One region of the Frankia alni ACN14a genome, then DNA from elsewhere that is predicted to be linked to it. Evidence: predicted binding sites of a transcription regulator. Region 1 holds the regulator's gene; each other region holds the start of a gene.
The links. Region 1 encodes LexA, which represses DNA repair genes until DNA is damaged. Its sites were predicted from a motif close to CGAACNNNNGTTCG; they were not measured.

Region 1 (3,273 bases):
AACTGGCCGGGGGTGAGCTCGACCGAGGGGAGATGGTTGATCCGCATCAGCCGATCCACGACGACACGGGTGTCGGCGTCGGGGTCGAGCGCAACGGCGATCTCCCACAGCGTCTCTCCGGCGAGCACCAGGTGACCCCGCGGCGGCTCGCCGGACCACGCGATCGAGGCGCGCGGCAGGACGCCCACCAGCACCGCGGCGAGGGCCAGCGCGACGACGGCGACCACGACAACCCGGCCGCGGCGGGTCAGCCGCAGCGGCGGCAGCGGCTCGCCGGCGCCACGGCGCACCGCCGACCGAGAGACCGGCGAGCGAGAAACCGGTGAACGAGACAGGCACGCCCCCGGAACCGGCCTCCCGGCACCGACCCCGGCGGCCGGCCGGGCCACTCGCACCCGCGCCGGACCGCCCGCCGGCCATCTCCCGGCCCGGCGCGCCGCCCGTTCCCGGGCAGCCGCCAGATCGACCACCTGCGTGGTGTGCGCGCTGTGCACGGCTTCCTCCCCAGGCACCCCGAACCAGGTCGCGGACGCCACGAACTCCCGTTCGATCGAACTCCTGATCGATTGTCGCACCGGAGACCCGCCAGGAAAAGGGACACGCTCGAACAGACGTTTGAGATTCCGCGACCGGGCGGTTACCGTCGAGACGATCAGGTTTGCACCGGGCGGTTTCCCCCGGTCGCGGACAGCCGGGTGCCGTGGGGGGTGCCGGTCTCGCCGGGCGAGGCCGTCAGCCGCGCGCACGTCCGGCGCGCGGCCGCGCGGCGACCAACCGGCGACGGAGTAGGCGACGAGGAGAGCGGTAGGCGATGACCAGCCAAGGCAGGGGTACACGCCGGGGCGGGGCCCGCGGCAACGTGCGGGCCTTTCCCGAAAACCCCGCGGACGCAGCCGGCCTGACCCCCCGGCAGCGCAAGGTGCTCGAGGTCATCCGGGCCGAGGTGGAACGGCGCGGGTACCCGCCCAGCGTGCGGGAGATCGGGGAGGCGGTGGGGCTGACCAGCACGAGCAGCGTGGCGCATCAGCTCAAGGTGCTGGAGGAGAAGGGCTACCTGCGCCGGGACCCGAACCGTCCGCGGGCCATGGAGGTGCTCAGCCCCGACCGGCCACGGCGCAAGGCCGATTCCGGCGCGGCGGCTGTCGTGTCGACGTTCCCGGGCGCCGCGGCGGCGCCGGCCGGGGTGGGCGGCGAGGGGTCCGCGGCCTACGTGCCGGTCCTCGGGCGGATCGCCGCCGGCGGGCCGATCCTGGCCGAGCAGGCGATCGAGGACGTCTTTCCCCTGCCGAAGGAGATCGTCGGCGAGGGCACTCTGTTCCTGCTCCGGGTCGTCGGCGAGTCGATGATCAATGCAGCGATCTGTGACGGCGACTGGGTGGTGGTGCGCCAGCAGCCGGTCGCGGACAACGGTGAGATCGTCGCCGCGATGATCGACGGCGAGGCGACGGTCAAGCGCCTACGGGTCCGCGACGGGAAGATCTGGCTGCACCCGGAGAATCCGACGTTCAGCGACATCCCCGGCGAGGAGGCGACGATCCTCGGGCGGATCGTCGCCGTGCTGCGCCGGATCTGACCGTGGACGGCCGGCCGCGCGAGGCGGCCGGCCGGTTCGGCTGCCACGAACCGCGGGACAGGTGCCACCGGCCGTGCCGTGCCCGTCGGCGGCGGGTCAATGCCGGTCCCGACAGCCCCGGTCCCGACAGCCCCGGTCCCGACAGCCTCGGTCCCGAGGGAACAGGGCTGACGGGCCAGGGCTGGGGGAATGGGTCAGGGCTGAGGGCAGGTCAGGGCTGGGATCAGGGCTGGAAGGCGTGCAGTTCCGCGGCGAGCGACGGGGACACCCTCGCGAGCAGGCGGGTGCCGTCCGCGGTGTGCTCCAACTCGAGCACCTCGCCGTGGGCGTGCACCCGTGAGACGAGATCGCCCCGCGTGTAGGGGACGAGGACCTTCATCTCCACGTCGGGGTGGGGAACCCGGGCGCACAGGGCGTCGACGAGCGCGGTCAACCCCTCCCCCGTGCGCGCCGAGACGAAGACAGCGTCGGGCGCGAGCTGGCGCAGGCCGGCGAGGACGGTCGGCTCGGTGGCGTCAACCTTGTTCACGACAATCAACTCGGCAACGTTGCCCGCGTCGATGTCGTTGAGCACCTCGCGCACCGCGGAGATCTGGGCGGCCGGGTCGGGAGCGGAGCCGTCGACGACGTGCAGGATGAGGTCCGCGTCGGCGACCTCCTCCAGGGTCGAGCGGAACGCCTCGACGATCTGGTGCGGCAGGTGCCGGACGAAGCCGACCGTGTCGGTGAGGGTGAACGCCCGGCCGTCCGGCAGGGTCGCGCGCCGCACGGTCGGGTCCAGCGTGGCGAACAGCGCGTCCTCGACGAGGACGCCGGCGCCGGTGAGACGGTTGAGCAGCGATGACTTGCCGGCGTTGGTGTAGCCGGCGATCGCCACCGCGGGCACCTCGCCGCGCCGGCGAGCCGACCGCTTCGTCTCCCGCACGGTCGCCATCCCGGCGAGCTCCCGGCGCAGGCGTGCCATCCGGGCGCGCAGTCGCCGGCGGTCCGTCTCGATCTTCGTCTCGCCGGGTCCACGGGTCCCGATGGGGGCACGTCCGCCGCCGCTGGCCGCAGCGCGGGACATCGACTCACCCCAGCCACGCAGGCGGGGCAGCATGTACTGGAGCTGGGCGAGCTCGACCTGAGCCTTGCCCTCCCGGGACGTCGCGTGCTGGGCGAAGATGTCGAGGATGAGCGCCGTCCGGTCGATGACCTTGACCTTGACGACCTCCTCGAGCTGGCGCAGCTGGCCCGGGGTGAGCTCGCCGTCGCAGATCACCGTGTCCGCGCCGGTCGCGGCGACGACCTCGGCGAGTTCGCGGGCCTTGCCGGACCCGACATAGGTCGACGCGTCCGGCCGGTCGCGACGCTGCACGAGCGCGTCGAGCACGACCGAACCCGCCGTGGTCGCGAGGGCGGCGAGCTCCGCCATGGAGGCCTCGGCCGACCGCAGCGAACCCGACGTCCACACTCCGATGAGGACGACCTGCTCCAGCCGAAGCTGGCGGTACTCGACCTCGGTGACGTCGTCGAGCTCGGTGGCCAGCCCGGGCACACGGCGCAGTGCCGCGCGCTCCTCCAGGTCGAAGCCGTCTCCCGAATCGTCATAGAAACCCGAGAGGTACGCCGAATCCGCATCGGCGAGGTCGATGAGGGATCTGTCGAAAGTGGACGCCGTCAGGGCGTCGGCAGGAAGAGTCATACCATCCGTTCTCAAC
Region 2 (3,273 bases), 2.6 Mb from region 1:
CGAGCCCCGGGAGTCGGTCATCGTCGAGGTGGGCGGCAAGCGTCTCGAGGTCGTGCTGCCGGCGGGGCTCGGCGCCACCTCGACCTCGTCCGCGTCGCGTGGTGCCGCGCCCAAGCGGTCTTCCCGCGGCGCGGCGGCCACCAAGGTGACCGGTGACGCCCTGACCAGTCCCATGCAGGGCACCATCGTGAAGGTTGCTGTCAACGACGGCGACACGGTCGCCGCCGGCGACCTCATCATCGTGCTGGAAGCGATGAAGATGGAGCAGCCGATCAATGCTCATCGCGGCGGCACCGTCACCGGTCTGACCGCAGCCGTGGGCGCGGTGGTCACCAGTGGTGCCGTTCTCTGTGAGATCAAGGACTGATCTGCCTCTCCGCCCGCCGCGCTGTCTTCCTGCCGGCCGTCCACTTCATAAGCTGCGGGGTATGGACGGCGGCGAAGACAGCGCGACGGTGCGCGGGCAGGACACGGGGGCGACAGCCCCGCCGGCGGTGGCGCGACGGCCACCGCTGACCGGCCGTGTCCACTATCTCCTCGGCGGGACACTTCCTCCGACCTACAACGCGTGGATCTCCCAGGATTTGACCGCCCCAGGCTGGCGGACGCGGCAGGCGGCACGCCCCTTCGTTCTGATGCTGCCGTTTGCCGTGGTCTTCGCTCTGCTTCCGGGCGAGCTGGCCGTTCGCGCGGCGACGGTCGCGTTCCTCCTGGTCGCCGGGGCGGGGTTGGGCTTCGCCACCAGCGGCTTCTTCCGGAACCGGCGGCTTGAACAACACGGCTTGCCACCCGTGATTCCGCCGCACGAGGACGAGGATGACGAGTAACCGTCGGCTCCACGCCGTCCCCGGCCTGACCGGCGCCCAAGGATGATCATTCCTGCTCATGGTGCACCGGGCCGACGTGATAGGTGCGCTCTTCCGGACTCGTCCAGATGAAGTGTCCGGGTCTGACCTGGCAAACCTTCCACCGCGTCACCGGGCTGGTCGTGGCGGAAGGTGCGGCTCCGCGCGGCCGGTCCGCGGCGTGCTTGAGCCGGTGATGGCGGCGGCACGCCGGGCCAAGGTTGCCTTCCTCCGTCCTGCCGCTGTGGCTGCGCGGCCGAGTATGGTCGAGATCGCAGGCGGCTGACGGTTTGTCGCAACCTGGAAAGACACAGGTGGGATTACGAGCCCGGATATACCGGGCCAACGCGGCGGATGGGAATCGCCGACTCGCCGTCTCCACCACCCGTCCCTCCGCCGGGTCGGTGAGGATCCGCCGCCAGGTGCATCGCGGGTTGGCCGCCATCTCGCGGACGATCTCGGCGGGTATCGGCCCGTAGCCCGGGATTTCGCCGGGCTTCTCCGACAGGCCCGCCAGGGATTCCACCGGCACGATGACCTGCATCTCGATATTGATGCGATCGCGGTCATCTCCCATGATCAGGTCGTAGAGGACGTCGGCACGCCGCTGGTCGAGGTCTCGCTCGTCCTGCGTCGTTCCGGCCTTCTTCGCCAGCCCGTCGACCTTTTGGAAGGCCGCCACCATGCGGTCTGCGGGCAGCAGGGCCGAGAGGCGTCCCATCGCGTCGGCCTCGGCCCGGATCGTCACCCGACGTGCGTTCGCCGCCTTTCGACGCCGACGTTCGGCACCCTCCGGGTCCACCTTGATGACGCGGCGCCGCACGGCGGCGGCGAAGGCGCTGTGACTGGGGCGGCCGCCGCCGTTGCTCAGCACTCCTCCGGCGACCTCGTCCGCCTGTTCGTCCGTGAGGTTCGCCGTCAGTCGCTCCAGCGCGCTCAGACGCTCCAGGTCGATGGATCCGAAGCCGAGAGCGTTGACCGCAGCGGGCATGCGGCGAACCGCGCTGACCGCGAAGGCCAGCCGCCTGCCGCCCGCCGCCGGCGACAGCCTCAGCTCGGCAGCCAGTTCGTCCCCGGCGAACTCGTCGAAGGCCTGGTAGCGCTGTTCGCCGCCGTCGAGTTCGGGCGGCCGTAGCCGAGCAAACCTCGCCCGGACAACCAGCCGGGCGGCCTCCCAGCGCGCGATCTCCCGCTCGATCTGCACGTCGAGATGCAGACAGGCGCTCGCGTCGAGATTCTCCACCCATTGCGCGAACGGCGATTCCAGTATGCCGGCCACGTCACGTTCGTCCACAGCCGCTGCTTGCGGATCCGGGGCACCAGCGTCTTTCTCCCCGCCGGACCCTCCGCCCGGATCATTCGCTTTCCAGAATTCAGAAAATGAATACACTGCGCCACCTGCCGCGGGTAGATCGCCGGAAGGGTCAGGCTCCGGAAAAGATACGCCCGATCCATGTCTGCGCGATCGGCGGCCGGGAGTCGCGCGAGAGCATCGACTCCAGCCATCGAACACACGTTCGCAAGCATAGTCGATGCCGGCCGCCTCCGCCAAGCAGGTTCCGCATCCACGACGAGCGCCCTGCGAGATGCACGACCACAACCCCTAGAAAATGCTCGAGCCATCATTGATGCTCGACCAGTGCACTCGGGACCGACCAGCGGGCGACCACAACCTAGAGACGGTGCCGAAAACGCGGCGGGCGGTGGATCCGGCGGCGGGAGCGGCCTATGCTCACACCGTCATCCGAACCAGTCCCGGCGGCGAGGAGCGAGCACCGACCGCTGCCGCGCCGACCGGCGCGGCCGTCGCCATCACTCCACCGAAGGTCGACGCCGGCCGAAGTCGATTTCACCCCGCGTTGTCGAAGCCCGCGAAGAAGTCCCGGGGGCGCAGAACCCGGGCAGCCTCGGTGATCGATCCGGACAACGAGGGGTAGATGGAGAAGGTGTGCGCGATCTGATCGACGGTGAGACCGTGTTCGACCGCGAGCGAGACAGAAAGGATGAGCTCCGACGCGCGCGGGGCGACAATCACGCCACCGAGCACGCTGCCGCTGCCCGGCCGGCAGAACAGTTTGACGAAACCGTCCTCAATCCCCATCATCTTCGCGCGAGGGTTGCGCGAGAGTGGCACGGTGGTCACCTCGGCCGCGACGGCACCCGTGTCCTTCATCACCTGGGTGACTCCGACCGTGGCGATTTCCGGCTCGGTGAAGATGTTGGAGGAGACGGTCCCGAGTCGCAGCGGGCTCACCGCCTCCCCGAGGGCGTGCCACATTGCTATCCGGCCCTGCATGGCGGCCACCGAAGCGAGCGGCAGAACGCCGGTGCAGTCGCCGGCCGCATACACGCCGGGCACGGAGGTGCGCGACATCCGATCGACGTTCACGTGCCCGCCGGGACCGAGGCGAACACCGACCTCGGTCAG
Region 3 (3,273 bases), 120 kb from region 1:
CAGCACGAAGGTCGCGTTCCCGCCAGCTCTGGTTGAAGAAGGTCAGAGCGAGTGGATGGGTGCCGTCCGTCACTGTGACCCGCAACATGGACCGGCGGCTGCCCCGCATCGGTCGGCGCTCGATCTTCTCCACCCGCGCCTGGACCGTGACTGTGTCACCGACGACCAGGTCGGCAAGATCCGTCAGTTCGCCCCGCTCGTGATACCGGCGGGGCAGATGCGCCAGGAGGTCACCGACCACATGCAGCTCGAGGCCCTCCGCCAACAGGGTGGCGGCCCGCGGACCGAGGAGTGACTTCAGGGGCGTGTCGAGGTCGACCACACCCAGATATTGCCCGAACCGCCGACGGCGCCAAGCTCGGTCGCCCCGTGCCCCACGACCGAGACCACATCGCCTGGGGTAACCTCAACCTGGTCTCTGCTGCGCGAGTTCTCCCGACCAGGCCATCAGGCTCACGGGATGAGTATGATCGCGGTCCTGACCGCCCGACGTCCCGGGCATACGCCGGGATCATTACTACTTCGACGGAGTGTTTCTCGTGTCTTCGGTGTGCGACGTCTGCGGCAAGGGGCCGGGCTTCGGTATGTCGGTCTCCCACTCCCACCGACGCACTCGCCGTCGCTGGAACCCGAACATTCAGACCGTCCGGGCCGTCGTGGGTGGAACCCGTCGGCGGCTGAACGTCTGCACCTCCTGCATCAAGGCGGGCAAGGTCGCGCGCGCCTGACGCGCTCTACGCCACTTCGTCGAGGTAGGGCTCGGGTTCGCTGACGAACTGATGCCCGGTCTGGCTCGTCCAGACATGGTGGCCTGGCACGGGTTGGCTCAGGGTCCAGATCCCGGCATGCTTCAACCGGTGGTGGTGACGGCACAGTGGATCCGTGTTGTCGACCCGGGTTCTCCCACCGTCCGCACGCGACGTCGTGTGATCAAGGTCGCAGTCTCGGGCTGGCTTGGAGCATCCTGGAAAGACGCAGGTCCTGTCCCGCGCGCGGATGAACCGGGCCATCGCCGGCGAAGGGTGGCGTCTGTCTCCCACCTCGAGTACCGATCCGTCGATGGGGTCGGTGACGATGCGCCGCCAGCTCGAACGTGAGCCGTGAGCGAGTTCGCGGGCAAGCTCCGCCGGGATCGGGCCATACCCCTCGAGCTCGCCGGGTGCGCTCGATAGCCCCATCAACGCTGCCAGGGACACCACGACCGAAACCTCGGTGGCGACCGGGCCGTGCCGCTCGCCCAGCACCAGATCAACCAGAACGTCGGCCCGTCGCTCACCGATACTGCGCTCGTCGTCCGGTCCTCCGGCGTCCCGGGCCAGCGCATCGATGTGTCGATAGGCGGCGACCATGCGATCCGCGGGCAGCAACGCCAACAGCTCCCCCATGCCGTCCTCCCTGGGGCGGGTTCGGACGTGGCGATCACGTTCGCGCCGGCGCCGACGCTGGTCCGCTCCGGCCGGGTCGACGGCGAGAACCGACCTGGTCACCGCCGATCGGAAGCTGGGGCAGCTCGCCCGCGCTCCGCGTGCCAGCACCCTGTTCTCGACCGTCCGAGCCTGGCTGGCGTCGAGGCTCTTCGTGACGTCGGCCATCGCCCTCACTCGGTCAGGATCGATCTCGCCGGACTCCAACGCCGCAAGTGTCTCGGGTAGCCGACTGACCACGGCCACTGCCAGCTCAAGCTGGCGCCCGGCGGCGGCAGGCGCGCAACGTGCGACGGCGGCGAGCTCGTCCCCGGCGAACTCGCTGAATCCCCGCTCCACGCCCTCCCGGTCGCCCGCGAGCGGCGGACGCAGCTGAGCGAATCTGGCCCGCACGCGCAGGCGCCACGCCTCGAGCCTCGCCAGTTCCCGGGCGATCCGGCCGTCGAGCTGGAGGCACTCTGCATCGCTCAGATCATCCACGGACCGCCCGAACACGGTGGCCGATCCGGGTGGCGGACTCGCCCGGTCCGCGTCCACTGATGCGGACCGGCCTGCGCGCTCACCCTCGGTGGACAGGGCCTCGCCATCTTGAGGAGTCTTGTCGACCCCTGACATCGAATCGAACATGTATTCGATTATGCACCACCGCTGCGGCAGCGTGGCTGCGACTCCCGCATCGACGTGGCCGGCGCAGGTCGGACGCAGGTCGACGCCGGCCATCGGGCCGTCCGTCGCCAGCCGGTCAGACCCGAACGGTGACGGCGCCGGACGCCGTCACCGGGTGCGGCCCCGGACCTCGGCCGCCGATCCGTTAGTGTCCCGGCATGGCAGGCACCAGGCGTCGGATTCGACTCGCCCTCCTGTTCGGCGGCCGTAGCACGGAGCACGCGATCTCCTGCGTGTCTGCCGGCGGCGTGCTGCGCGCGCTCGACCCCGACGTCTACGACGTCGCCCTGGTCGGCATCGACCCGTCGGGGCGGTGGGTCTTCATGCCCGACGCGAAGGCCCTCACGCCGGCAGACGGGGCGCTTCCGCAGGTCACGGCGTCTCGAGGGACGAGTGTCGTGCTTGCTCCGGACCCGACCGCGGCACGTTGGTACCCGCGCGATGGCGGGGAGTCCATCCAAGGCCCACTCGGGGACGTCGACGTGGTCTTCCCGCTTCTGCACGGCCCCTTCGGCGAGGACGGGACCATCCAGGGTCTCCTCGAGATGGCCGGGGTACCTTACGTCGGCTCAGGTGTCTTCGCGAGCGCGGCTGCCATGGACAAGCAGCACATGAAGTCCATGCTTCAGGCCGCGGGCCTGCCCGTCGGCCCGTACGCCGTGGTGCGGGCCGGCCAGACCCTGTCCGAGGCCGACCAGGACCGCCTGGGCCTGCCGGTCTTCGTCAAGCCGGCCCGCGGTGGCTCCAGCATCGGCATCAGCCGCGTGGATGCCTGGGCCGATCTGGACACGGCGGTCAAGACGGCCCGGGCGAACGACCCCAAGGTCCTCGTCGAGGCGGCGATCACGGGACGTGAGATCGAATGCGGGGTGCTCGGCCGGCTGGACGGGCCCGGTGCGCAGGCCAGCGTCCCGGCCGAGATCACAGTCACCTCGGCTACGGGCTTCTACGACTTCGAGGCGAAGTACGTCTCCGACCAGACCCGCTTCGACATCCCCGCGCGACTGTCTCCGTCGGCGCTGGCCCGAGTGCGGCAGGTGGCGGTGGCGGCGTTCGAGGCACTCGACTGCGCGGGACTCGCGCGGGTCGACGTGTTCGTCACCCCGGACGATCACGTGGTCGTCAACGAGGTCAACACGATGCCTGGCTTCACCCCGACGTCGATGTTCCCCAGGATGTGGGC

Region 2: FRAAL_RS05270 (HNH endonuclease signature motif containing protein) is a predicted target of LexA. The motif match lies at 2,352-2,365, and genes of this name have one in related genera.
Region 3: FRAAL_RS25315 (HNH endonuclease signature motif containing protein) is a predicted target of LexA. The motif match lies at 2,045-2,058, and genes of this name have one in related genera.

What each region holds. Positions count from the first base shown of each region.
Region 1 covers NC_008278.1:6,174,441-6,177,713, forward strand. Annotated here, with positions in the region: gene FRAAL_RS24825 (LysM peptidoglycan-binding domain-containing protein) at 1-290, opposite strand, end outside; gene lexA (transcriptional repressor LexA) at 812-1,573, shown strand; gene hflX (GTPase HflX) at 1,797-3,257, opposite strand.
Region 2 covers NC_008278.1:1,284,210-1,287,482, reverse strand. Annotated here, with positions in the region: gene FRAAL_RS05280 (acetyl/propionyl/methylcrotonyl-CoA carboxylase subunit alpha) at 1-367, shown strand, start outside; gene FRAAL_RS05275 (DUF5313 family protein) at 429-827, shown strand; gene FRAAL_RS05270 (HNH endonuclease signature motif containing protein) at 874-2,139, opposite strand; gene FRAAL_RS05265 (NAD(P)H-quinone dehydrogenase) at 2,695-3,273, opposite strand, start outside.
Region 3 covers NC_008278.1:6,294,240-6,297,512, forward strand. Annotated here, with positions in the region: gene recG (ATP-dependent DNA helicase RecG) at 1-322, opposite strand, end outside; gene rpmB (50S ribosomal protein L28) at 540-728, shown strand; gene FRAAL_RS25315 (HNH endonuclease signature motif containing protein) at 735-1,904, opposite strand; gene FRAAL_RS25320 (D-alanine--D-alanine ligase family protein) at 2,249-3,273, shown strand, end outside.